Linked DNA regions of Roseateles amylovorans. The protein of the gene in region 2 interacts with the protein of the main gene of each other region in a pairwise test. Links are inferred from orthologs where the notes say so. Each region holds a gene or a part of one and is shown on either strand. Other genes may lie near its edges.

Region 1 (7,449 bases), 1.3 Mb from region 2 along the record:
GAGGTGGCCAGATCGGCGCCCTTGGCGGAGAGGGTCCAGCGCAAGGGCGACGCCGGCTGAGAGGTCGGCAAGGAAGCCGGCGAGGGAGTCATCGAAGGCATGTCGGGGTCTGTCGCTTGTCTCGTTGATGTGTCGATGCGCGTCCCGCAGAGCGAGGCGGTTCATCGATTGGCGCATTCTGAAAGCGCTTTCAAGAGCCAGCATAAGGGTTCGGATTTGGATGGTCAACGGGCAAAACGCCAGGGCGGGCGTGGACGTCGCTGGACAGCCGACCGTGGGGGGTGCGCAGGGAGCCGGCCCCGGCGAGGCCGGGTGAAAAGGCCGGGTGAAAAGGCCGGATGAAGAGGCCGGTGAGCCGCAATTTTCAGAATTCGGCTCATGTTTTGAGCCGTATTTCTGCATTTGCGGCTCACGCCATGAGCCGTATTGGCCACGCGAAGGCGGCTGGGGCAATGACTGGTGCTCGGCCGAACACACAGCCCACCCGAACCCACGTCCTCCACATGACGAAAGGCCTGCGCCGCGCGCGTCCGCTTCAAGTAGAGTGCCGCCTGCTTTTGAATCCCAGGATTCAATGACCTACCTGACGATCGACCGCCCATGACACGACTGCAATCCCAGTTGCGCCGCCTCTTCGTCCTGCCTGCCGCCGAGGGGGATGCGGGGGTCTCCGACGGCACCGCCGCTGCCGCGTCCCTGCCCTTCATTGCACCGACCAGCCCGGTGCGCGCGCTGATGCTGGAGGTGGCCCGTCCTGCCGACTGGACCGCGCTGAGCGCCGTCTGGCGCGCGGTGCAGGCCGACCTGTCCTGGCCTGCGCCCGCCATCGCCGTGTCCGGTGCCGACGGCATGCAACTGTGGTTCTCCTTGCAGTCGCCGGTCCCGGCGGCGCAAGCCCACGCGGTCCTGGACGCGCTGACGCAACGCCATCTCGCAGCCATTCCACGGTCACGGGTGGCGCTGCTGCCGCGGCCGGACACTTCCCCTGGCGGCGCCTATCTGCAGGCCAGCCCTGCAGTGGCCGAGGTGCGGTCTGATCAATGGTCGGCCTTCATCGCCCCCGACCTGGCTCCGATCTTTTCAGACACGCCCTGGCTGGACGTGCCGCCTGGCGCCGAGGGTCAGGCCGACCTGCTGCAGCCCCTTCGCAGCATCAAGCCGGCGGAATGGGACGAAGCGATGAAGCAGTTGAACGTCAGCGCGTCAGCAAAGACATCGGCGCGAGCTACCGAAGCCGCGCCGGAGCACCTGGCGACCGACGCGTTGCCCGCCCTCGGCGCCGCCGCGCCCACTGTCTCGCGGGCGCACACCGACGATCCCCGCGCCTTCCTCTTGCGCGTGATGAATGACGACAGCGTGCCGATGGCCCTGCGCATCGAGGCGGCGAAGGCCTTGCTGCACACCACCACTTCTTAAACACGTCCGGGGAGGACTTCTTGAAAGCGATTGTTCTGGCCATCTTGCTGGCCATTGGCGGCTGGTGGTATTTCATCGGCGGGCGCACCCTCACACCCGAACAGGTCACCGCGTTCTACCGTGACTACGAAGCCGCCACCCTGAACCGCGAGCCCGACAAGCTCTGCGCCATGCTGGCGGACGACTTCAGCTCCGAAGCCGCGGTGCGCGTCGCCGGCCAGCCGCGCCCGCGCGTGGACATCCTGAACAAGGAAGAGACCTGCGAATCCCTGCGCCACACCTATGCGGCATGGGAAGAAATCGGTCAGAAGATGGGCGGCATGCTGCAGCTGGATTCCAACTACACGCTGCGCAACATCCAGATTGCGAAGAACCGCAAGCAGGCCACGGTCGAGGTGCAGAGCTCGCTGGACATCGGCGGATCGATCATGTCCATGCGTTCGCGCACCCAGGACACGCTGGTCCGCCGCAACGGCAAGGTGCTGCTGCTGCGCAGCGAGGGCACCGGTCAGGTCAACATGGGCGGGGCCTGATCAACGGGCGCGCGCATCCCTGAGCGTGCGGAAGGTCACCGACCACCGCAGCCGCTCCACCGGCGCCACGCTGTGCTGCCACGCCCAGCGGGACGGCCCCTTGATCCGATAGATCGACCGTGGCGCCACGGCCAGCTTCAGCACATCCGCCCGCTGCGGCATGTCGGGCGGATAGGATCGAAAGCGCAGCGTCGCGGTCGCGCCGAGGGAGACGCCGAAGATCTCCTCGAAGTCGGGCACGTCCCGGTGCCAGCCCAGCGGCGTGCCGGGGGCATATTCAGCCACCAGCGTATGCACCAGCGCACTCGGCGCCAGCCCAGCCCAGTCGGCGATGCGGCGCCGCAGCGGCTGCAGCTCGTCGATCAACGCGGACGACGGCAGCAGCCGGTTGGTGTCGTAGTCGAAGCTGCCGCCATAGCTCACCACGCGACGTCGCGCGGTGTAGCCCTTGTACTGCGCCGCCTCCAGCGGCAGCGCGCGAATCACCGCGATGAGCGCGGCTTCCTCATCAGCCGACAGGAAGCCGGTCTCGTAGACCATGCCTGCGGGCAGGCCGTCGGCGGGCACTTGCAGATCATCGAACAGCGGCGCTTGGTCGGGCGAAGACATGCCGCCAGTATTGCAGGCCGTTGAAATCAGACCCGGAACACTTCCACCGTCTGCAGCAGCGTACGGGCCTGGTCATTCAGGCTTTGTGCGGCGGCTGCGCCCTCTTCCACCAGCGCGGCGTTCTGCTGCGTGGCCTGGTCCATGTGGGAGACCGCCGAGCTCATCTGGCCGATGCCGGCGCTCTGCTCGGTGGCGGCGGACGAGATCTCGTTGATCAGCTGGGTCACCCGCGCGACCTGGCTGACGATGTCGCGCATGGTCGTCCCGGCGGCACCGACCCGTTCGGAGCCTGCCTCCACCTTCTCGACCGAGGTGCCGATCAATTGCTTGATCTCCTTCGCTGCGGCGGCCGAGCGCTGCGCCAAGGCGCGCACCTCCGTGGCCACCACCGCGAAGCCACGGCCGTGTTCACCGGCGCGTGCCGCCTCCACCGCGGCATTCAGCGCCAGGATGTTGGTCTGGAAGGCGATGCCGTCAATCACCCCGGTGATGTCGCTGATGCGCTTGCTGGAGTCGGAGATCTCGCTCATGGTCCCGACCACGTCGGACACCACCTGCGCGCCCTTGCCGGCTGCGTCGCTGGCGGTCTGGGCCAGTTCGGCGGCCTGACGCGCCGCGTTGGCGCTTTCGGCCACCGTGCTGGTCATCTGCTCCATGGAGGAAGCGGTCTGCTGCAGGGCGCCCGCCTGCTGCTCGGTGCGGCTGGACAGATCCAGGTTGCCTGCAGCGATCTGGCCGGCCGCCGTCGACACCGAATCCACGCCCTGGCGCACGCCCACCACCACCGTGCGAAGCGAGCGGGTGGATTGGTCCACTGCACGCAGCAGATCGCCCATCTCGTCCCGGCGGGTCACCACCAGATCGTGGGTCAGATCGCCCTGAGCCACGCGGTCGAGCACCGTCACGGCCTCCGCCACTGGCCGAGTGATGGACCGACCGAGCAGCACGCCGGCAGCCACCGCGAACAGCACCGCCGCAATGCCAGCCACGGTGATCGTGCGCAATGCTTGCTCGGTGATCACGTCCGCCTCTATGGCGGCCTCATCCATCTGCTTCTCCTGAAAGTCACTGAAGGCTTCCAGCTGCTTCATGTATTCGAGCTGAGGCACGCGAACCGCACCCAGAAGCAGCGTGCGCGCTGCTTCCACGTCATCGGACTTCGACGCCTCCAGGAAGGCTTTCAGTTGCACCAGGTAGGCCTGCCGCTTTTCAATGGCCACGGCGAGCAGTTGCTTGCCCTCTTCCCGGTTCACCATCGGTACCAGCTTGTCGAATGCCGCTCCGATCACGGGCAGTTGAGCCTCGATCTTCTGACGTTCACCATCACGCTGAGCACGGTCGTTCACGATGATCAGGTTGCGGGCGGAGCGGGCTTGCTGATTCACCGCCTTGGTGATGACGGCGGTGAGCTTGAGCTGGGGATAGTCTTCGTCAGTGATCAAGTTCACTTGATCGCCCAAGCGAACGATGCCGAAGTAAGCCACGAGTGCGATGCCGACCAACAGCGTACAGACGCCGCCGAAAGCCATAAACAGGCGTTTGCCAATCTTGATGTTGTCGAGGAAGGTCATGGGTGGTCCAGGTAGGCAGAAGAGGAAGAGCACAGGCCCGATCGAGGGATGCCGCACTCTAGCGACGCGGCTGGGAAAACCCTGCACGAGGAACGCACTGCCTCAGGTCAGCCAGATGCACCAACACCTGTCGGGCGATCGCCTACAACTGCTTCGCCTCGGTGCGCGGGCATGGCGACGGCTCCCGCATACGGCCCCTGTCCCGACGCCACTGGCTGACCCAAACGGCCGCCGCCTCGGTCGCGATGTCGACCGGGCTGGGCCTGTCGATTGCCGACGCGGCCGACACCGTCACCCCGCTGCGGATCGGCAATCCCGCCCACAGTCGTGCCGCGTCCTTCACCGGCGCGCAGATCCTGCCGCGCAAGGTGGCGATTCAGGAGTCGCCGGTGTGGCGACCGGTGTGATGCCGAGTCGGTGGAGCCGCTGGCTTCACGGCTTCCTGGCGAATCGCGCCGCCTGTTGGGCTCCGGGGCACATCACAACGTTGGCCTGAGCGGCGGGACCCAGCGCCGCCGGACGTCAGAAGCTCTGCACATCCCTGTGCGAAGCACCAGCCACGCCGCGCCGCGCCTGCGCATCGACCAGCTTGGCCCGGGCGGCATGCGCCTCCAGCGCCTGCCGCAAGCGGTGGGGGTGGTAGGCCAGCCGACCCAGCGGGATGCTCACGTCGCCGCCGTTGAACAATCGCTTGGCACTCCGCCACATCGACGGTCGGACTTCGCCGCCGCCAGGCAACGAGACACCAGGACGAAGGACCAGCACCAGGCTGTCGCCGTCGCCCACATCGAGTGACGCACTTTCGATGTCCGACCACGGCAGGTGCGCATGCAGATGGAAATGGTCGGTGATGCCCTGTGCATCCACCACCAGCGCCGGGCCGTGGAGTCGCAGCGACTGCAAGGCACCGCCACCGATGGAGGCCGCCAAGGCCAGCATCACCAGAGCCCCCAGCAGACTCATGGCCAGACCCAACCGCGGCCCCAGCAGATGCGGCAGCCACAGCAGCCCCGCCAGTCCGCTCAGCGCAATGACGGCCGCGAACGGCAGCGTGAACAGCGCCGTCCAGCGGCGGAGCTCCATCGCCAGGCTCGGGGGTGTCTTGGTGGATTCCGGGTTCACGGCTCAACCTCGTTCAGGGTCGCTCATGGCCATCCACGGCCGTTCAAGCCTGTTCGGGCATGAAGGTGCCGATCAGAGCCATCACCAGCAGCAAGCTGCCCAGCACGATGGCCACCCAGTTCCATGCACTGAAACGACGGTTGGGGTCATGCCCCGGCGCAGCGATCTCGTTGACCGCATTCATCGCGGCCTGCACCGGCATCATGAACAGCGGTGCGGCCATCGCCACCCACCAGTAGGGATCCGGCAGTTTCCACAACACCGTCGTGACGATCCATCCGCCCGCCAAGGCCGGGACGTTGAGCTTGGCACCGGCGCTGCCTTCGGAGGCATGCACGCGGGTGCAGAGCGCGTAGACGAAGAAGATCCCGAACAGCGCACGCAAGGCCGGAATGATGGACGACTGCTCCCGTTCCCGCACCAGTTTCCACTGCTTGTAGAACCAGTACACGCTGTAGAACTGCATCGTGACCATGCACATCACGACCATCTTGAGCGGCCCCACCGAGAACCACATCGGCCGGCCCTGGGCCTGCTCGGGAACCACGATGGCCACCTCGGCCTGAGGCGGCGCAAAGCGCGACGCATAGTCGGACACCGGATCCGGCGGCGCGGTCGATGTCCATGGGGCTTGCGGCTGAGACACGGAAAATCCTCCCTCGATGCAACACACGGTCGTTGACCTGAGTCGATCGAGTCATCCGCCCGCAGCGCCCAGGTTCATGCTGCGCGGGATCATGCCAGCCCGGGTTTGAGCCGATGCTTTGCGCTTACCCTGACACGATGGGCCGGTCGTGACGGATTGCATGAACGGACGGCGCCGCCGCAGCGCCCTCCCGACGCCTGACGCTTCCCTCCGGACTGCCCGGCGGCATCAGCGTGCCCGGCGCCGAGCTGGTTCGCCGGGCGCGAGACCTGGCCCTGGACCCGTCCACCCAGATCATCGTGAACTGCGCCGGCCGGACCCGCAGCATCATCGGCGCGCAGTCGCTCATCAATGCCGGGCTCCCGAATCCGGTGGCGGCGCTGCGCAACGGCACCATCGGCTGGACCGTGGCCGCCTTCGGCGGGCGCGCTGACGTTGGCCGCCGCATGCGCCATCAGTGGCGCCTGACTTTGCGCTGCCCGCAAGGACAAAGGCCCGACTGTGGACACAGCCGGGCCTTCCTGCATTCACCTCCAGGCGCGCACCGCCCTCACCCCGAAGGCGGCGGCAACCCGCGCCTCACTTGCAGACGTTGGCGTCCACGGCCGAGCCGTCCCACAGACGCTTCAGGTTGTTGTACTTGTCGGTGGACACGGTCTTCCAGTCGTCCTGCAGCACCCCGCCGGTGTCGCCCGAGTTCGGGTTCCACGACCAGTAGAAGAAGTTGCGCACGCCCTTGCACTTCAGCCAGTCGACGAACTTGATCTGCCATTGACGGTCCTTGTCGGTGAAGCGGCCACCGAACTCACCCAGCACCACCGCGTTCGTGCCCATGAACTGGCCCAGCTGACGCTGCCAGATCGCCGGCATGTTGTTCGGGAAGCCGGTGCCGTCATTGAAGTAGGCCTGGCCGGAGACCGACGGGCCGTAGATGTGCGGCGACAAGACCAGCTTGCTGGCCGGGATCTTGGTGGTGTCGATCGGATAGCAGGCGAACGGCTCGATGTTGCCGCCCCACCAGTGACCGTCCGGCGATTCGCAGCGACCGCCGTTGTCGGACACGCCTTCCACGAAGATCAGCACATTCGGGCTGGCAGCATTGACGACGGCGCCGGCGCGTTCAGCCGCCAGCTTCCAGTCGTTGTTGATGTCGCCAGTGCCCCAGAAAGCGCCGCTGCCGCCGATGCTGTGCGGCTCGTTCTTCAGATCGATCGCGAAGACGTTCGGCACGTTCTTGTAGCGATTGGCGACGAACTTCAGATCGGCCGTCCATTGGTCCAGCGTGTAGCCGGCGATCTGCGGCGTGGGCGAGATGGCCTGGCAATCCGGACGGTGGTGGTCCAGCATCACATAGAAGCCGCGGCTGGCGAACTCGGCCACGATCCGGTCGAGCAGTTGCAGCGGCGTCTTGCCCGCCAGATCCGGGTTGACGGCAGTGTTCAGCACGCCGCCGGGCGGCGTGGTCGAGCGCAGCGTGTTCGGGCAGAACGGCAGACGGACCGCATTGAAGCCCAGATCCTTCATCTGCCCGATCATTTCCTTGTAGTTGCGC
Region 2 (7,371 bases):
TGATGAAGTCGGGCGCGTTGGCGATGCGGGTCGGCTGCTCGTAGGAGCGGATTTCCTGCACCTTCAGAATGTCGATGCCGTATTCCTCCTGTCCCAGACGGAAGGTGAGGTACTCACCACCGGCCGGCGCGTTCGACGCGCTGGAAGGAAGGGTCAGCGCGGCGCCGGGGCTGGCTTGCACAACCTGTGTGCCGGTTTGTTGGACGATTTCCATGATGTGACCTCGTGCGACGGATTAAAAGGTTTCCCAGTCGCCATCAGCGGCGGCCGTGGCCGGGATTGCCGGCGCGGGGGAGGGAGTGAACGAGGCGGCAGCCGATTTCGGCGCCGCAGCGGGCTTCTTCAGGGGCGATGCGGCCGGCTTGGTCTTCGACACCGGCTTGGCGCCGGCTGCCAGCGGCTTCTTCAGTGCACCTGCGGGGCTCGGGCGAGCGCCGTGGGATGCGGTGGAGGAGGTCGTTGCAGCAGGCTTGGCGGCGGTCGACGACGTTGACGACGCAGCGGACTTGACCGGCGCCTTCGGGCTGGTCGTGGCAAATGAATGGGCGTGCGTCGTCGATGGGGAGGCCGAGGACGACGAATTCGAGAACGCGTGCGCCGACGCCGACTTCACCGCACCCGACGCGCCATGTGACTTATACGCCGGTGCCGGCGCGGCTGCCACCGCAGCGCTCGAACTCACGCGGAACCGATCCACCACCGAACCCAGGCGCTCGGCCTGATCCTTCAGGCTCTCGGCGGCGGCGGCGGATTCCTCCACCAGCGCGGCATTCTGCTGCGTCATCTGGTCGAGGTTGCCCACGCCCTGGGTGACCTGGCTGATGCCGTCGCTCTGCTCGCTGGAGGCTGCGGTGATCTCACCGATGATGTCGGTGACCCGCTGCACGCTGGAGACGATGTCGCTCATCGTGCTGCCGGCTTCCTGCACCAGGCGCGAGCCGGTCTCGACCCGCTCGACGCTGGCGCCGATCAGGGTCTTGATCTCGCGGGCCGCTTCGGCGCTGCGTTGTGCCAGTGAGCGGACCTCGCCGGCGACCACCGCAAAGCCGCGGCCTTGTTCGCCGGCACGGGCAGCTTCGACCGCCGCGTTCAGCGCCAGGATGTTGGTCTGGAAGGCGATGCCGTCGATCGTGCCGATGATGTCGCTGATCCGCTTGGAGCTGGCATTGATCTCGTCCATCGTCGAGACGACCTGGCTCACCACCTCGCCACCCTTGGCCGCCGCGCCGGAGGCGGAGGAGGCCAGCTGGTTGGCGGTGCGGGCGGAGTCGGCGGTCTGCTTGACGGTGCCGGTCAACTGCACCAGCGAGGAGGCGGCTTCCTGCAGGTTGGAGGCGGTCTGCTCGGTCCGGCTGGACAGATCCTGGTTGCCGGTGGCGATTTCCATCGACGCGGTGCGGATCGAATCTGCAGCCGTGCGCAGTTGTCCGACCATGGTCTGCAGGGCTTCCTGCATGCGGTGCAGCGAGCGGGTCAGCTTGGAGGCTTCATCCACCCCTTCCACCGGCTTCATGGCGCGCGACAGGTCGCCTTCGGCGATCGCGGCAGCCAGCGCTTCGGCATCGGCCAGCGGGGCACAGATGGTCTGCATGTTGAGCAGCGTCAGCGGCACCACGACGATGGCGGCGAACACCAGCACCAGGCCAAAGGCCCAGAGCACGCCGCCCTGGGTGCTCTCCATGCCTTTGCGCATCTCCTCGGACTGGGCTTCCAGGCGCTGGGCAAGTTCGTCGAGCTGCTTCTCTGCCTCGACGACCTGGTCCTTGGCCGGTTGCAGCAGGCGGTCGGCCACGGCGGCGTGGTCGTAGGCGCCGGCTTCGAGCTGGGTCACCACATTGGCCGACTTGGCCGCATAGGTCTCCAGCGCAGTCTGCAGTTTCTTGATGGCATCCTGATCATCTTCGCCGCTGAGCTTGCCCAGTTCGGCGAGTTCCTCCGACGCCTTCTTGCGGGCCTCGTCCCACTTGGCATGGCGGCTCTTGACGACGTCGGGCTTCTCGTAATTGATGATCATGTCCTTTTCATGGACACGGATCTTTCCCATCGTGCTCGTGAGATCGGCGATCAGATTGCCGCGCGCAGTCGACTTCTCGAGGAATTGCTGTGTCTGGCCGCGCATCGACTGCATGCCATACAGGCCGACGCTCCCCACGACCACCAGCAGCGCGAGCACGATCCCGATGGCGCCGATCATGCGCGTGCGGATGCTGAATTGACGCAGCAGTGCACTGAAGTTCATGTCCTACCTCTTATCTCGTTATCTCGGACTTGGCGCACCATTCAATGGCGCGAACGTCGGACCAGGCTGCCCACGTCCAGGATCAGGGCCACCCGCCCGTCGCCCATGATGGTGGCGCCGGATACGTCCGTCACCTTGCGGTAGTTGGCCTCCAGGTTCTTCACCACGACCTGTTGCTGCCCCAGCAGCTCGTCGACCAGCATGGCCACGCGGCCGCCTTCGGCTTCCACGACGACCATGATGGAGCTGACGTGCTCGAAGTCGAAACGCGGCACATTGAAGACCTGCTCCAGTTCCACGACCGGCATGTATTCATCGCGCACCTCGACCACACGGCCGGAGCCGCCCACGGTCTTGATGGTGTCGGACTGCACCTGGAAGGACTCCACCACCGAGGACAGCGGCAGGATGTAGACCTCTTCGCCGACGCCCACGCTCATGCCGTCCATGATGGCCAGCGTCAGCGGCAGGCGCACCGAGACCTTCATGCCGTAGCCTTCGGCCGAGTCGATCTCGACCGTGCCGCCCAGCGAGGTGATGTTCTTCTTCACCACGTCCATGCCCACGCCGCGGCCCGACACGTCGGTGACCTGGTCGGCGGTGGAGAAGCCGGGGGCGAAGATCAGGCCCCAGACCTCCTGGTCGGACATGCTGTCCGGCGCATCGATGCCCTTTTCGCGGGCCTTCTTGATCAGCTTCTCGCGATTGAGGCCGCGGCCGTCGTCACGCACTTCGATGACGATGGAGCCGCCCTGGTGGGACGCCACCAGGGTGATCGTGCCCTGCTCGGGCTTGCCCTTGGCTGCACGGTCGGCGGGCGATTCGATGCCGTGGTCGCAGCTGTTGCGCACCAGGTGGGTCAGCGGATCGGTGATCTTCTCGACCAGGCCCTTGTCCAGCTCGGTGGCTTCACCCTGGGTGACGAGCTCGACCTTCTTGCCCAGCTTGGCCGCCAGGTCGCGCAGCATCCGCGGGAAGCGGTTGAACACGACCGACATCGGGATCATGCGGATCGACATGACCGATTCCTGCAGGTCGCGCGTGTTGCGCTCCAGGTCGGCCAGGCCGGAGGCCAGTTGCTGGTACAGGCCCGGATCGAGGTTGCGGCTGTTCTGGGCCAGCATCGCCTGGGTGATCACGAGCTCGCCGACCAGGTTGATCAGTTGGTCGACCTTCTCGACAGACACCCGCAACGTGGACTGGTCCATGTTGGCGCCGCCGGCACGCGGCGCGGCCTCGACCTTGGCGGGTGCGGCGACCTTGGCCGGCACCGGCACATTGGCTTTGGCCACTTCGGCCGCCTTGGACTCGGCCGCGGTAGCGGCGGGTACGCCGGGAGCGTCGTCAAAGAAGCCGTAGCCGGGATCCTCTTCCTTCTTGGCTTCCACTGGCGCACCCGGTGCGCCTTCATGGAAGCCGAAACCCTCACCCAGCGGCAGGATCTTGACCTGCTCGCGGGAGACATGGAAGGTGAACAGGTCCAGCAGGTCGTTGTCGCTGCTGCTGGTCAGGACCTTGAAACGGCGCATGCCGTCGGCCGAGATGCCGCCATCCAGCGGCTCGATCGTGCCCAGGTCGGTGATTTCCTTGAACAGGTCGACCAGGTTGTCGGCCTGTGTGGGATTGCTCAGGGGACCAACCAGCAGTTCCAGTTGGCGCACATTGGACTTCAGCGCCGCCGGTGCGGCACTGGGGGCAGGGGCCGGCGCCGCCACCGGGGCGGGTGCGGGCGCTGCGCGGACGCCGTCCAGCGTGCCGCCGTCCACCAGGGTCCGGATGCTGACCAGCAGGTCCGAGGTGTCGAAGGCTTCGGCGCCGGAGCCTTGGTGGCGGGCCAGTTGGGCGCGCAGGGCGTCGCCGGACTGCAGCAGCACATCCACCATCGGCGAGGTCGGGGCCAGTTCATGGCGACGCAGCTTGTCCAGCAGCGTTTCCATCTGGTGCGTCAGTTCTGCCACGTCATTGAAGCCAAACGTCGCTGCGCCGCCCTTGATCGAATGGGCGCAACGGAAAATGGCGTTCATCTGCTCGTCATCGGGGTTCTCGATGTCCAGGTTCAGCAGCAGCTGTTCCATGTTGTCGAGGTTCTCGCCGGCTTCTTCGAAGAAGACCTGGTAGAACTGGCTCAGGTCGATGCCAGCACCCAGATTGGCGCCTTCAGAGGTCATGTCTCCCATCAATCTCTCCCCCGCCGGTATCAGCGGATGACCTTGCCGATCACTTCGATCAGCTTGGCGGGGTCAAAAGGCTTGACCAGCCAACCGGTGGCACCTGCGGCGCGGCCGGCCTGCTTCATCTGATCGCTGGACTCGGTGGTCAGGATCAGGATCGGGGTTGTCTTGAACTTGGGGTTGTCGCGCAGCTTCTTGGTGAGGCTGATGCCATCCATGCGGGGCATGTTCTGGTCGGTCAGCACCAGGTCGAAGTCGCGCTGGGAGGACTTCTCCCAGGCGTCCTGCCCGTCCACCGCCTCCACGACATTGAAACCCGCATTCTTGAGGGTGAACGAGACCATCTGGCGCATGGAGGCCGAATCGTCTACGGCGAGGATCGAGGGCATTTTTGGTTCTCCGGATGACAAGCGGTTTTCGGTGGGACCTGAAAAATCTTTAGGGCCTTGTGGGCGCTCTTACGGGTGCGCGGGCGGATATCAGAACAGCTCGACCGAGCCGGCGTCCATCTCGTCCTGCGTCACGGGATTCGGTCGCAGGGGTGCAGTTTCGACGACAGTCAAGCCGTCTTCATCCTCGCCGAACGTATCCCGGGCCAATTGATCGGAACAATTCCTCAGACGCTGGCTGGTATGCGCGATCAACTGGGTGGACATGTCCTGGAATTGCAGCGCAGTGATCGCTCCGGCCAGATGCAGCATCAGTTGCTGCAGCGCATCGGTGTCTTGCTCGCTCGCGGCACGTGCCTTGAGCTGGTCGACCAACGACGACGCGCCGAAGAAATGCGTTGACAACGCTTCGCACGCATCATCGAGCAAACGCTGCAGGCGTTCGAGGTCGTTATTGACCGTCATCAGATGATCTTGCATTTCGGCGGCGGCCAGCAACGGCATCAGCCCACCGTCTGGCTCGACCGCTGTCTCATCGATTTGCATCTTGGCTCCACATAGGTGTCCTAGGACCTACCTGGGTCGATCCCACTTCGACCCGTACCTGGACTTGACGGCTGACAAGAATCTTCGGCTTTTAGGAGGCGTCTGTCGACGGGACTAATTGGCCAAATCCCGCCCATTTACTTCAGACCGCTCCCTGAGGCTCAAATTCTCGATAAGGGAAAACGGCAACTCTAAGGTTTCCAGATGTCAATGGCGCGCTGTGTCCCTCTCGTAGATGAGGGAGTCGCGACAAACTTGGCATACTCGCGCCATGCCTTCCTCGCCTCTGGCTGAACGCCGCCTGCGTTTGCTCCATATCGAAGATTCCGACCTGGATCACCAACTGATCCTGGCGCAGTTGCAGCGCGCCGGATTGCGGTTTGATGTCAAGCGGCTGGACAGCCTGCCGGATATCGAAGCGGCGCTGGTTCACCCGTGGGATGCCGTGATTTCCGACTACAACCTGCCGGGTTTTTCCGGATTGGTGGTGTTGGATCTGATCAAACAGCGGCAACTGGTGCTGCCGTTCGTCCTGGTGTCGGGCGAAATCGGCGAGGACACCGCGGTGGCGGCGATGCGGACCGGCGCGTCCGACTACTTGCTGAAGAACAACCTGGCGCGCCTGGCGCCGGCGCTGCTGCATGCGATCGAATCCTGCGAGGCCCAGCGCGCGCGCCAGGAAGCGGATCGGGAGCTGCTCAAGTCCAAGCAGCAGCTGCACGAGCTGGCGGGCCACCTGCAGACCAGCATCGAGATGGAGCGCGCCGCGATCGCGCGCGAGATCCATGATGACGTCGGCGGCTCGCTGACCGCGCTGAAGTTCGAACTGGCCTGGATGGCCCGTCACAGCAAGGACCCGGCCATCCTCCAGCGGGTGCATTCGGCGCTGGACACGGTGACCAGCGCGATCGAATCCAGCCAGCGGATCATGCACAACCTGCGGCCGGCGATCCTGGAGCAGGGGCTGCTGGCGGCGGTGCAATGGCTGGCTGCGCGCTTCGAGCGCCGCACCGGCATTCCGACCGCGGTCATCAGTACCAGCGAACTGCTGCAGTTGCCCGCCGGCGTGCCACTGGTGGCTTATCGCACCGCGCAGGAGGCATTGACCAATGTCTCCAAGCATGCGGGGGCGTCCAAGGTCGAGCTGGAGTTGAGCATGGACGGCGGCGTGCTGACGCTGGAAGTGAAGGACAACGGCCAGGGCCTGGCGCCGGGTGATCTGAGCAAGGCCCGCAGCTTCGGCATCCGCGGGCTGCGGGAACGCGCGGCCACGGTCGGTGGCTGGGTGGACCTGAGTTCAGGTGTGCATGGCACCAGCCTGATCTTGTCGGTGCCGCTGCGTGGCGTCATCCATGCCTTCGAGGATGATGATGCCGAGGAAGGCGGGCCGGGGACCCGCGCGACCGATGTGGAGCATGACCCGTCCACCTGGGGCCAACTATGATCAAAGTGATTCTGTGTGATGACCATGCGCTCATTCGGCGGGGCATCCGGGATACCTTGTCCGATGCACCCGACATCGAAGTGGTGGGCGAGGCCGGCGACTATGGCGAGCTGCGCAGCCTCATGCGCAGCCTGCCGCCGGAAAAGCAATGCGATGTGCTGGTGCTCGACATCAACATGCCGGGCCGCAGCGGGCTGGATGTGCTGCATGTGCTCAAGGACGAGGGCACCACCACGCGGGTGCTGATCGTGTCGATGTATCCCGAGGACCAGTATGCGATCCGTGCGCTGCGTGCCGGCGCCTACGGCTATGTGAACAAGGGCGGTGACCCGCAGCTGCTGGTGCAGGCGGTGCGGACGGTGGCCCAAGGCCGCAAATACGTCACGCCCGAGATTGCCCAGATGCTGGTGGAAAGCCTGACCGCGCCCGCGCCAGAGCAGGCGCACCAAAAGCTCTCCGATCGGGAGCTTCAGACGCTGGTGATGATCGCCTCCGGCAAGCGGCTGTCGGACATCGCCGAGGAGTTGATGCTCAGCCCCAAGACGGTCAGCGTCTATCGCGCCCGCGTGCTGGAGAAGCTGG
Region 3 (7,276 bases), 2.6 Mb from region 2 along the record:
CGGGGCGCACACCAAGCTCAGCTTTGCCCACCGGGTGCTGCGCCAGGTGCGTTGGCGCGATCCGGCCACCTTCATGGCCAAGGCGGCCGAAGGCCAGGCCGTGTCCAATGAGAACGAGGTCGCCCGCAGCGAGCTGCCGTTCGAGTTCATGCTCAATGCCCTGCGGCTGCGCGAAGGCGTGCCGCTGCAGAGCTTCCTCGAACGCACCGGGCTGCCGCCGTCGTCGATCGCCCAGGCGATGGAGAAGGGACGTGCGAAGGGCCTGCTGGAAGCGGATCCCGCCGTCATCCGGGCGACGCCGCTGGGCTTCGATTTCCTCAGCGACTTGCAGGCCTTGTTCCTGGCGGCGTGAGGGGCGCGAAGGGCGTGATCTGCGCGAGCGGGGCGCTCAGGCAGGTGTGAGCGCCGTCCAGCTCCGCGCGTGAGCAGGCCATTTCGTCCCGCAGCCAGGCAATGAAGTCGACCAACGCCGGCTGCTCCCGCAGCGCGGGCGGGTAGACGATCTGGTAGCGCTGCGGTTCCTGCAGCACGGCCTGGCGTGGGGCCACCCGCACCAGACGGCCATCCATCAGCGCATCGGCCGCCAGCAATTCACGGGTCAAGCCGATGCCCATGCCTTGCTCGGCCGCCTGCAGCAGCAGGCCGGCGTCGTTGAAGGTGGCCATCGGGACCACCTGGCACCGCAGGCCGGCGCCTTCGAACCAGGCCGCCCACTGCCCGGCATCGCCCAGCAGCGGATGTTGCGTCAGCGCGGCCAGCGGCTGCCCGATCAACTGATGCGCCAGCGCGGGTGCCGCGACCGGCAACATCGTGGAGTCGAACAGCGGCTCTGCAATCAAACCAGGCCAGGGCCCTTGACCTTGGCGCAAGGCCAGGTCGAAGCCCTCTCGTTCCAGATCCACCAGTCGCTGTGAGGCGTCGATCTCCAGCGCCACTTCCGGATGCAGCGCGTGCCAGCGCCCCAGTCTCGGCATCAGCCAGCGCTGTGCAAACGAGGGCAGCACGGTGATGCGCAGACTTCGTTGCTCCGAGCCGTGGGCAGCCGTCGCGGTGCGCAAGGCCTGGTCCAGTTCCACATAGGCCCGCTCGACACCCCGCAGCAACGCCTGTCCGGCTGCATTCAGCACCACGCGCCGCCCCTGTCGGGCGAACACCGGAAAGCCCAGTTGGCCCTCCAACGCGCGGATCTGCTGGCTGACCGCGCTGTGGGTCAGGTTGAGCTGCTCGGCTGCGGCGCGCAGGTTTTCGGCGACGGCCGCAGCGCGGAAAGCCGCCAGGTATTGGAGGGGCAGGCGAGGCAGGCGCATGGACACCCGTGGTGGTTGAGGTCGAGGGCGACGGACATCGACGCCGACTGTCTCGGTCGTGATCGCGATCGCGACCTCGGCATCGGCATCGGCATCGGCATCGGCATCGGCATCGGCATCGGCATCGGTATCGGTATCGGTATCGGTATCGGTGACGATGACGATGACGATGACGATGACGATGACGATGACGATGACGGTAACCGGGGCGGTACAAGCAGCTTGAATCGTGCCGCTGGAAAGATTGGCTACACGATAGAGCGAGGATAAAGCGTTTGGAGGCCGCTTGCTGGCTATCTAGTATGACCAGCATGTTGACACCTCGCACGTTTTGCCTCGCGGCTCCTTGGGGCTGTGGTGCATCCGTCCCCAAACGCCTCGGTTGCCGTTCTGCGGCGCCTCACAGGAGGATCGGCCATGAATGAGCCTGACCTTTCACCGTCGTCCTTGACCTCGCCCACCTGCCATCTGCCGCGACCGGTGTTGAGCGGCCGCGTGGTGCTGATCTTGCTGATCCTCATGGCCACACTCGCGCTGGGCAGCTCGGCATTCGCATTCAGCGACCACAACGCGGAGCAGCGTGAAGCGGCGCTCCAGCGTCGCGAGCCGCTGAGTGGGTCATCCACCGTTGCCGCCCCATCGGCACGCGCGTTCCGAAGTCCCGCCGCCGGCGCGGTGGCAGCGGCTGATCCGCCCGCCGACGCGACGACCTCGGCTGCCGCGTCTCCCATCGCCCGCAACGACCTGGCGTTGAGGGTGGCGGGCCTTGATGCCACCCGGCGTGATGCCGCGAGGCGCTACGCGGCGCTCCGGGACAGCCCAGAAGCCCGCCCGACCGAAGCCGCCGCGTTGCCGGCATCCCGCCGTATTCCGCCGTATCCCACCGAAAGAAGCACCACGCCATGACTGATGCCACGCCCCTCTCCGCCGGCCCCGTGCAAGACCAGGGGGACCGTCCACCGACCGTTTCCGAAGTCGCCCTTGCCGCTGCGAGCGCTGCGACCCGTCGAGGCGCCGTCCGCGCGACCGCACTGACCGATGCCGATGCCACCGAAGCATCGACCGGAGCGACCGGAGCGACCGGCGCCACGCCCCCGCCTCATCCGCAGATTGTTCAGGACCAGCGATCCGTCGCCGAGGTGGTCCAGGCTCAACTGGAGGCCTACAACGCCCATGACGTCGAGGGCTTGCTCGCCTGCTATGCGCCTTCGGCCGCCCAGTACGAGTACCCCGATCGCTTGCTGGCGCAGGGCCATTCGGCGTTGCGCGCGCGCATGGCGCCGCGTTTTGTCGAGCTGCGACCGCAGGCCACGCTGCTGAGCCGCATCGTCGTCGGCTCGGTCGTGATCGACCATGAGCGCATCCTGAACCAGTCGCCGGACGGCGCCAGCGTTCGCGAGTTGATCGCGATCTACGAGGTCGATCCCGCCGGCACGACGATCGACACGGCGTCCGGCTCCCCCAATGAAAACGGGCGCATTCGAAGCGCCCGTTTCGTGTTTGGCGAGTCTAGGCCCGCTTGAGATCGAGGTCTTGTGGTCAGACGCGGTTGAGCGACATGCCGGCGGTGCTGCGCAGCCGCTCGACCAGCTTTGTCGCAATCTGATGCAGCGGCAGCACTTCGTCGGCCGCTCCGGCGTTGATGGCTTCGCGCGGCATGCCGAAGACGACGCAGGTCGCCTCGTCCTGCACCAGGTTGTAGGCGCCGGCATCCTTCATGAGCTTCATCGCCTTGGCGCCGTCCGCGCCCATGCCGGTCAGCATGATGCCCAGCGCATTGGGACCGACCACCCGCGCCGCCGAGGTGAACAGCACCTCGACCGACGGCTTGTGGCGGTTGACCGGCTCGCCGTCCTGCACGCGCGCGATGTAGTTCGCGCCGGAGCGCTCCACGCTGAAATGCATGCCGCCCGGGGCGATGTAGCCGTGGCCGGGCAGGATCCGTTCGCCGTCCTGGGCTTCCTTGACGCGGATCTTGCACAAGCCGTCCAGGCGTGCGGCATAGCTCCGGGTGAAGCCCGGCGGCATGTGCTGGGTGATACAGACGGCGGGGCAGTCGGCGGGCAGATTCACCAGCACGTCCTTGGTGGCTTCGGTGCCGCCGGTGGATGCGCCGATGAAGATGATCTTTTCAGTCGAGAGCCGACCCAGGCTGGCAATCGGTGCTGCCGGCTTGTGGGCCGGAGCCGCACTGCCCGCGGCGCCGCCGGCCGGGGCGGGTGTGGCCGCATGCAGGCGGCGGATCTGCGCCTTGGAGGCGATGCGGATCTTGTCGGTGATGTCCTGCGCCAGCGCACGGATGCCGTCGGCCACGCCGATCTTGGGCTTGGCCACGAAGTCCACCGCGCCCAGCTCCAGGGCCTTGAGGGTGACCTCGGCGCCGCGCTCGGTCAGGGTGGAGACCATCACCACCGGCATCGGCCGCAGCCGCATGAGCCGCTGCAGGAAATCGAGGCCGTCCATCTTCGGCATCTCGACGTCCAGGGTGATCACGTCCGGATTCAGGTTGCGGATCATCTCGCGCGCGGCGAGCGGGTCGCTGGCCGCGCCGATGCATTGCATGTCGGGCTGGCGGTTGATGATTTCGGTCAGGATGCTGCGCACCAGTGCGGAATCATCCACCACGACGACTCTGGTCTTGGCCATGTTGTTTTCTCCTCGATACCGCAGGCGGTTAGAACAGATCGATCGATCCGCCGACGCTCGCCACCGGCTGCGCCTTCTGCGCAGCGACGCGATCCTGTTGCACCAGGGCGTCGGCGTTGGTCGGCGCCAGGCGCTTGACCATGGCCTTGCCGCTCTTGGGCAGGAAGCACACCTTGCGCGGATAGATGTCCATCACGTCCTTGGACACGATCGGGATGCGCTCGATCTTCAGGAAGTCGATCACGAAGTTGGTGTTGCGCTCGCCGACGTTGATCGTGTTCATGCCGGAGATCACCGCGCCGCCGCCGAAGATCTTCGCTTCCATGCGGCTCTTGGAGGCGCCGCGCTTCATCATCTCGTTGATCAGCAGTTCCATCGCGAACGAGCCATAGCGGCCGGAATCGCCATTGCCTTCCGGCAGCATGAAATGGTTCATGCCGCCGATCTGCGCATGGCGGTCCCACAGGCAGGCGGCAATGCAGGAGCCCAGCGTCGTCATGACCAGCAGTTCTTCGTTGTCGACGAAGTACTCGCCGGGCAACACCTTGACCGCCGGACTCTTGAAGTGCGCTTCGTAGAAGAAGAACGATGCTTCGCCCTGCTTGCGCGACATCGTCTTGAGCTGGGCCACGCGCGCCGCACCGGCGCTGGCCAACGCCGTGCTGTTGAGCAGGGCGGAAGAGGCTTGGGGCATGCTCATGAGGCGTGGAGGTTGGCTGAGATGAAGGGATGCACCGGCAATCAACCGACGCGTTCGTAGACGGTCTTGCCGCGCAACTTGAACAGGTCTCGCGACTCGGTGAAGTTTTCGGAGTGGCCGACAAACAGCAAGCCACCGGGGCGCATCACCTTGTGGATGCGCTCCAGAACCTTGCGCTGTGTCGGTGCGTCGAAATAGATCATCACGTTGCGGCAGAACACGATGTGGAAGGGCTCGCCGAGCGACCACTGCGCATTCATCAGGTTGAGCGTGCGGAACTCGATCATGCGCGCGAGTTCGGGCTTGATGCGGATACGCCCCTCGTTCGCGCCGGTCCCTTTCAGGAAAAACTGCCGAAGACGCTGAGGAGATAGCCCCCGCGACTCGGTGGAATACACACCGCGACGGGCGGTGTTGAGCACATTGGTGTCAATGTCGCTGGAAATGATCTGCACGCCGCTGCTCGCGCCCAGCGCTTCCTGGCAGGTCATCGCGATGGAGTAGGGCTCCTCGCCGGTGGAGGCGGCACAGCACCAGATGCGGATCGGCTTGCCGGTGAGGGTCTTGAGGTCGTCGGCCAGCGCGTGGAAGTGATGGTCTTCGCGGAAGAAGGAGGTCAGGTTGGTGGTCAGGCAGTTCACGAACTCCTGCCACTCCTGGTCACCCTGCGGGCCGGTGACGCTCTCCAACCACTGCAGGTAGTTGGCAAAGCTCTTGTGGCCGGTGTCGCGCAGTCGTCGCGACAGGCGGCTGTAGACCATGGCGTGTTTGCCGTCGTGCAGGCTGATGCCGGCGTGCTGGTAGATCAGCTGGCGGACTCGGTCGAAGTCAGCCTTGCTGAAGCTGAATTCATGGTCGATCGCCTCAACCGGCGCGGGGGCCTGTGGACCTGGTCGCATGGTGCGGGTGATTTCTTTGTTGTTGGATGCCGGAGCACCGATGTCCGCCATTGTCGGCATTCGGTAGTTTGAGGGCTAGTCGCCGAAAGGATGTGTGAAAGAGGTGGTAGAGACCCGTCATTTTTGGGCAGTTGTACCGAAGGCGCGCTGCTAGACTGCATTGAAATCTCGTCCGACCCCCTTGAACCACCCGACCAGCCTCATTGCCGCGCATGCCCTGCGCCTGGACCTCGCCCTGCAGCTGTTGCAGCAGGCCGGTGCAATGCTGCCAGACGCGGAGCCCTACAGCGAAGCATGGTTGCAGGGCATCCTGGATGCGCTTTGCGATTTGTCGAGCAAGGATGCGCTGACCGGACTGGTCAACCGCCGCAGCTTCGAGATGGCACTGGGCCGTGAGGTGGACCGGGTCGCGCGGTCCGGCGAGCCCGCATTGCTGCTGGTGCTGGACATCGATCATTTCAAGGCGATCAACGACAACCATGGCCATCTGGCCGGTGATCAGGTGATTCGCGAGGTGGCCCGGGCGATCGGCCAGGCGGTGCGTCCCATGGACACGGTGGCGCGGGTGGGTGGCGAGGAATTCGCCATCATCCTGCCCAACTGTCCGACCTCCGTGGGTGTGATCGTGGCCGAGCGCATTCGCGAGCGGGTGGCCGCATTGACCGTCGACGTGGGTGAGCCGGCGCCGCTCACCACCACGATCAGCATTGGAGGGGCATTCGCGCCGCAATGGGTGCGTTCGTCGTCCCTGTTGTGGACCGAACGGGCGGATCGCCAGCTCTACCGTGCCAAGGCCGAGGGCCGCAACCGGGCCTGCCTGGAAAGTCACATCGACTCGCTGGTCAGCGCCGAAGAAAAAGGCATGTTGTTCGCCGTAACGCAACAGGATAGTGAATGAGCATGACAACAGCTCCTGCTGCAACCTCGACCCGCGCAGGCGCGCGCACCTTGGCCATCACCAGTGGCAAGGGCGGCGTGGGCAAGACCTTCGTGACCGCCAATCTGGCGGCGGCCCTGGCCGCGCGCGGCGAGCGTGTGCTGGTGCTGGATGCCGACCTCGGCCTGGCCAATCTTGACGTGGTGCTGAACCTGCATCCCAAGCTGACGCTGCATGACGTCTTCACCGAGCGCGCGACGCTGGAGCAGGCCATCCTGCCCGCGCCGGGCGGCTTTCATGTGCTGCTGGCCGGATCCGGCATGGTGGAGTACTCCCGACTGACGCCGGATGTGCGCGACAAGCTGCTGCACATCCTGGAAGTGGTGAGGCCGCGCTTCGACTATGTGCTGCTGGACACCGGCGCCGGCATTTCCGACGTGGTGCTGTTCGCCGTGTCGATGGCGCATGACGTGGTGGTGGTCGCCACACCCGAGCCCACCTCGCTCACCGATGCCTACGCCACCATCAAGGTGCTGGCCACCCAGCAGGATCGCCGGCATGTCTACCTGGTGGTCAACCAGGCCAACCGGCCCGGCGAGGGCAAGCTGATCTGCGGCCAGTTGCAGCAGGTGCTGCAGCGCTTCGTCGGTCCGACGCCCGGCCACACCTTCAAACTGGAGCTGCTGGGCGAGGTCAAGAATGACCAGATGGTCCGGCAGGCGGTGCTCAAGCGGCAGCTGCTGCTGGAACACTATCCCGGCTGCGACGCGGCGCAATCCATCCGGGGCCTGGCTTCCAAGCTGCTGGAGCAGCACGCCGCGCACCACTGAGCGCCGGGTGCTTGCGC

The links. The genes of interacting proteins can lie anywhere in the genome.
Region 1: the proteins of N4261_RS07715 (region 2) and N4261_RS26070 interact in binary tests that used the Escherichia coli proteins (3 or more experiments, as listed by UniProt). The link is inferred for Roseateles amylovorans from one-to-one orthologs.
Region 3: the proteins of N4261_RS07715 (region 2) and N4261_RS18270 interact in binary tests that used the Escherichia coli proteins (3 or more experiments, as listed by UniProt). The link is inferred for Roseateles amylovorans from one-to-one orthologs.

The regions. Positions count from the first base shown.
Region 1 is NZ_CP104562.2:3,104,215-3,111,663, reverse strand. The notes cover bases 1,901-4,871. They hold N4261_RS26070 (methyl-accepting chemotaxis protein), read right to left. Parts: upstream 4,217-4,871; coding sequence 2,585-4,216; downstream 1,901-2,584. Other genes in these bases: N4261_RS13025 (hypothetical protein), read right to left, coding at 4,652-4,871; N4261_RS13030 (hypothetical protein), read left to right, coding at 4,375-4,536; N4261_RS13045 (alpha-ketoglutarate-dependent dioxygenase AlkB), read right to left, coding at 1,950-2,558; N4261_RS13050 (nuclear transport factor 2 family protein), read left to right, coding at 1,901-1,949. Outside these bases: N4261_RS13060 (glycoside hydrolase family 30 protein), read right to left, coding at 1-101; N4261_RS13055 (hypothetical protein), read left to right, coding at 601-1,416; more of N4261_RS13050, read left to right, coding at 1,437-1,900; more of N4261_RS13025, read right to left, coding at 4,872-5,251; N4261_RS13020 (hypothetical protein), read right to left, coding at 5,295-5,897; N4261_RS13010 (cellulase family glycosylhydrolase), read right to left, coding at 6,477-7,449. UniProt on the Escherichia coli protein: Receptor for the attractant L-aspartate and related amino and dicarboxylic acids. Tar also mediates taxis to the attractant maltose via an interaction with the periplasmic maltose binding protein. Tar mediates taxis away from the repellents cobalt and nickel.
Region 2 is NZ_CP104562.2:1,788,871-1,796,241, forward strand. Bases 1,849-4,741 are described here. They hold N4261_RS07715 (chemotaxis protein CheA), read right to left. Parts: upstream 4,417-4,741; coding sequence 2,281-4,416; downstream 1,849-2,280. Other genes in these bases: N4261_RS07720 (response regulator), read right to left, coding at 4,437-4,741. In the rest of the region: N4261_RS07700 (chemotaxis protein CheW), read right to left, coding at 1-214; more of N4261_RS07720, read right to left, coding at 4,742-4,799; N4261_RS07725 (hypothetical protein), read right to left, coding at 4,890-5,345; N4261_RS07730 (hybrid sensor histidine kinase/response regulator), read left to right, coding at 5,617-6,789; N4261_RS07735 (response regulator), read left to right, coding at 6,786-7,371. UniProt on the Escherichia coli protein: Involved in the transmission of sensory signals from the chemoreceptors to the flagellar motors. CheA is autophosphorylated; it can transfer its phosphate group to either CheB or CheY.
Region 3 is NZ_CP104562.2:4,412,237-4,419,512, reverse strand. Bases 1,901-4,698 are described here. They hold N4261_RS18270 (protein-glutamate methylesterase/protein-glutamine glutaminase), read right to left. Parts: upstream 3,954-4,698; coding sequence 2,847-3,953; downstream 1,901-2,846. Other genes in these bases: N4261_RS18260 (CheR family methyltransferase), read right to left, coding at 4,695-4,698; cheD (chemoreceptor glutamine deamidase CheD), read right to left, coding at 3,982-4,653; N4261_RS18275 (nuclear transport factor 2 family protein), read left to right, coding at 2,210-2,830; N4261_RS18280 (hypothetical protein), read left to right, coding at 1,901-2,213. Outside these bases: radical SAM family heme chaperone HemW, read left to right, coding at 1-352; N4261_RS18290 (LysR substrate-binding domain-containing protein), read right to left, coding at 318-1,307; N4261_RS18285 (hypothetical protein), read left to right, coding at 1,323-1,577; more of N4261_RS18280, read left to right, coding at 1,725-1,900; more of N4261_RS18260, read right to left, coding at 4,699-5,552; N4261_RS18255 (GGDEF domain-containing protein), read left to right, coding at 5,734-6,450; N4261_RS18250 (MinD/ParA family protein), read left to right, coding at 6,453-7,259. UniProt on the Escherichia coli protein: Involved in chemotaxis. Part of a chemotaxis signal transduction system that modulates chemotaxis in response to various stimuli.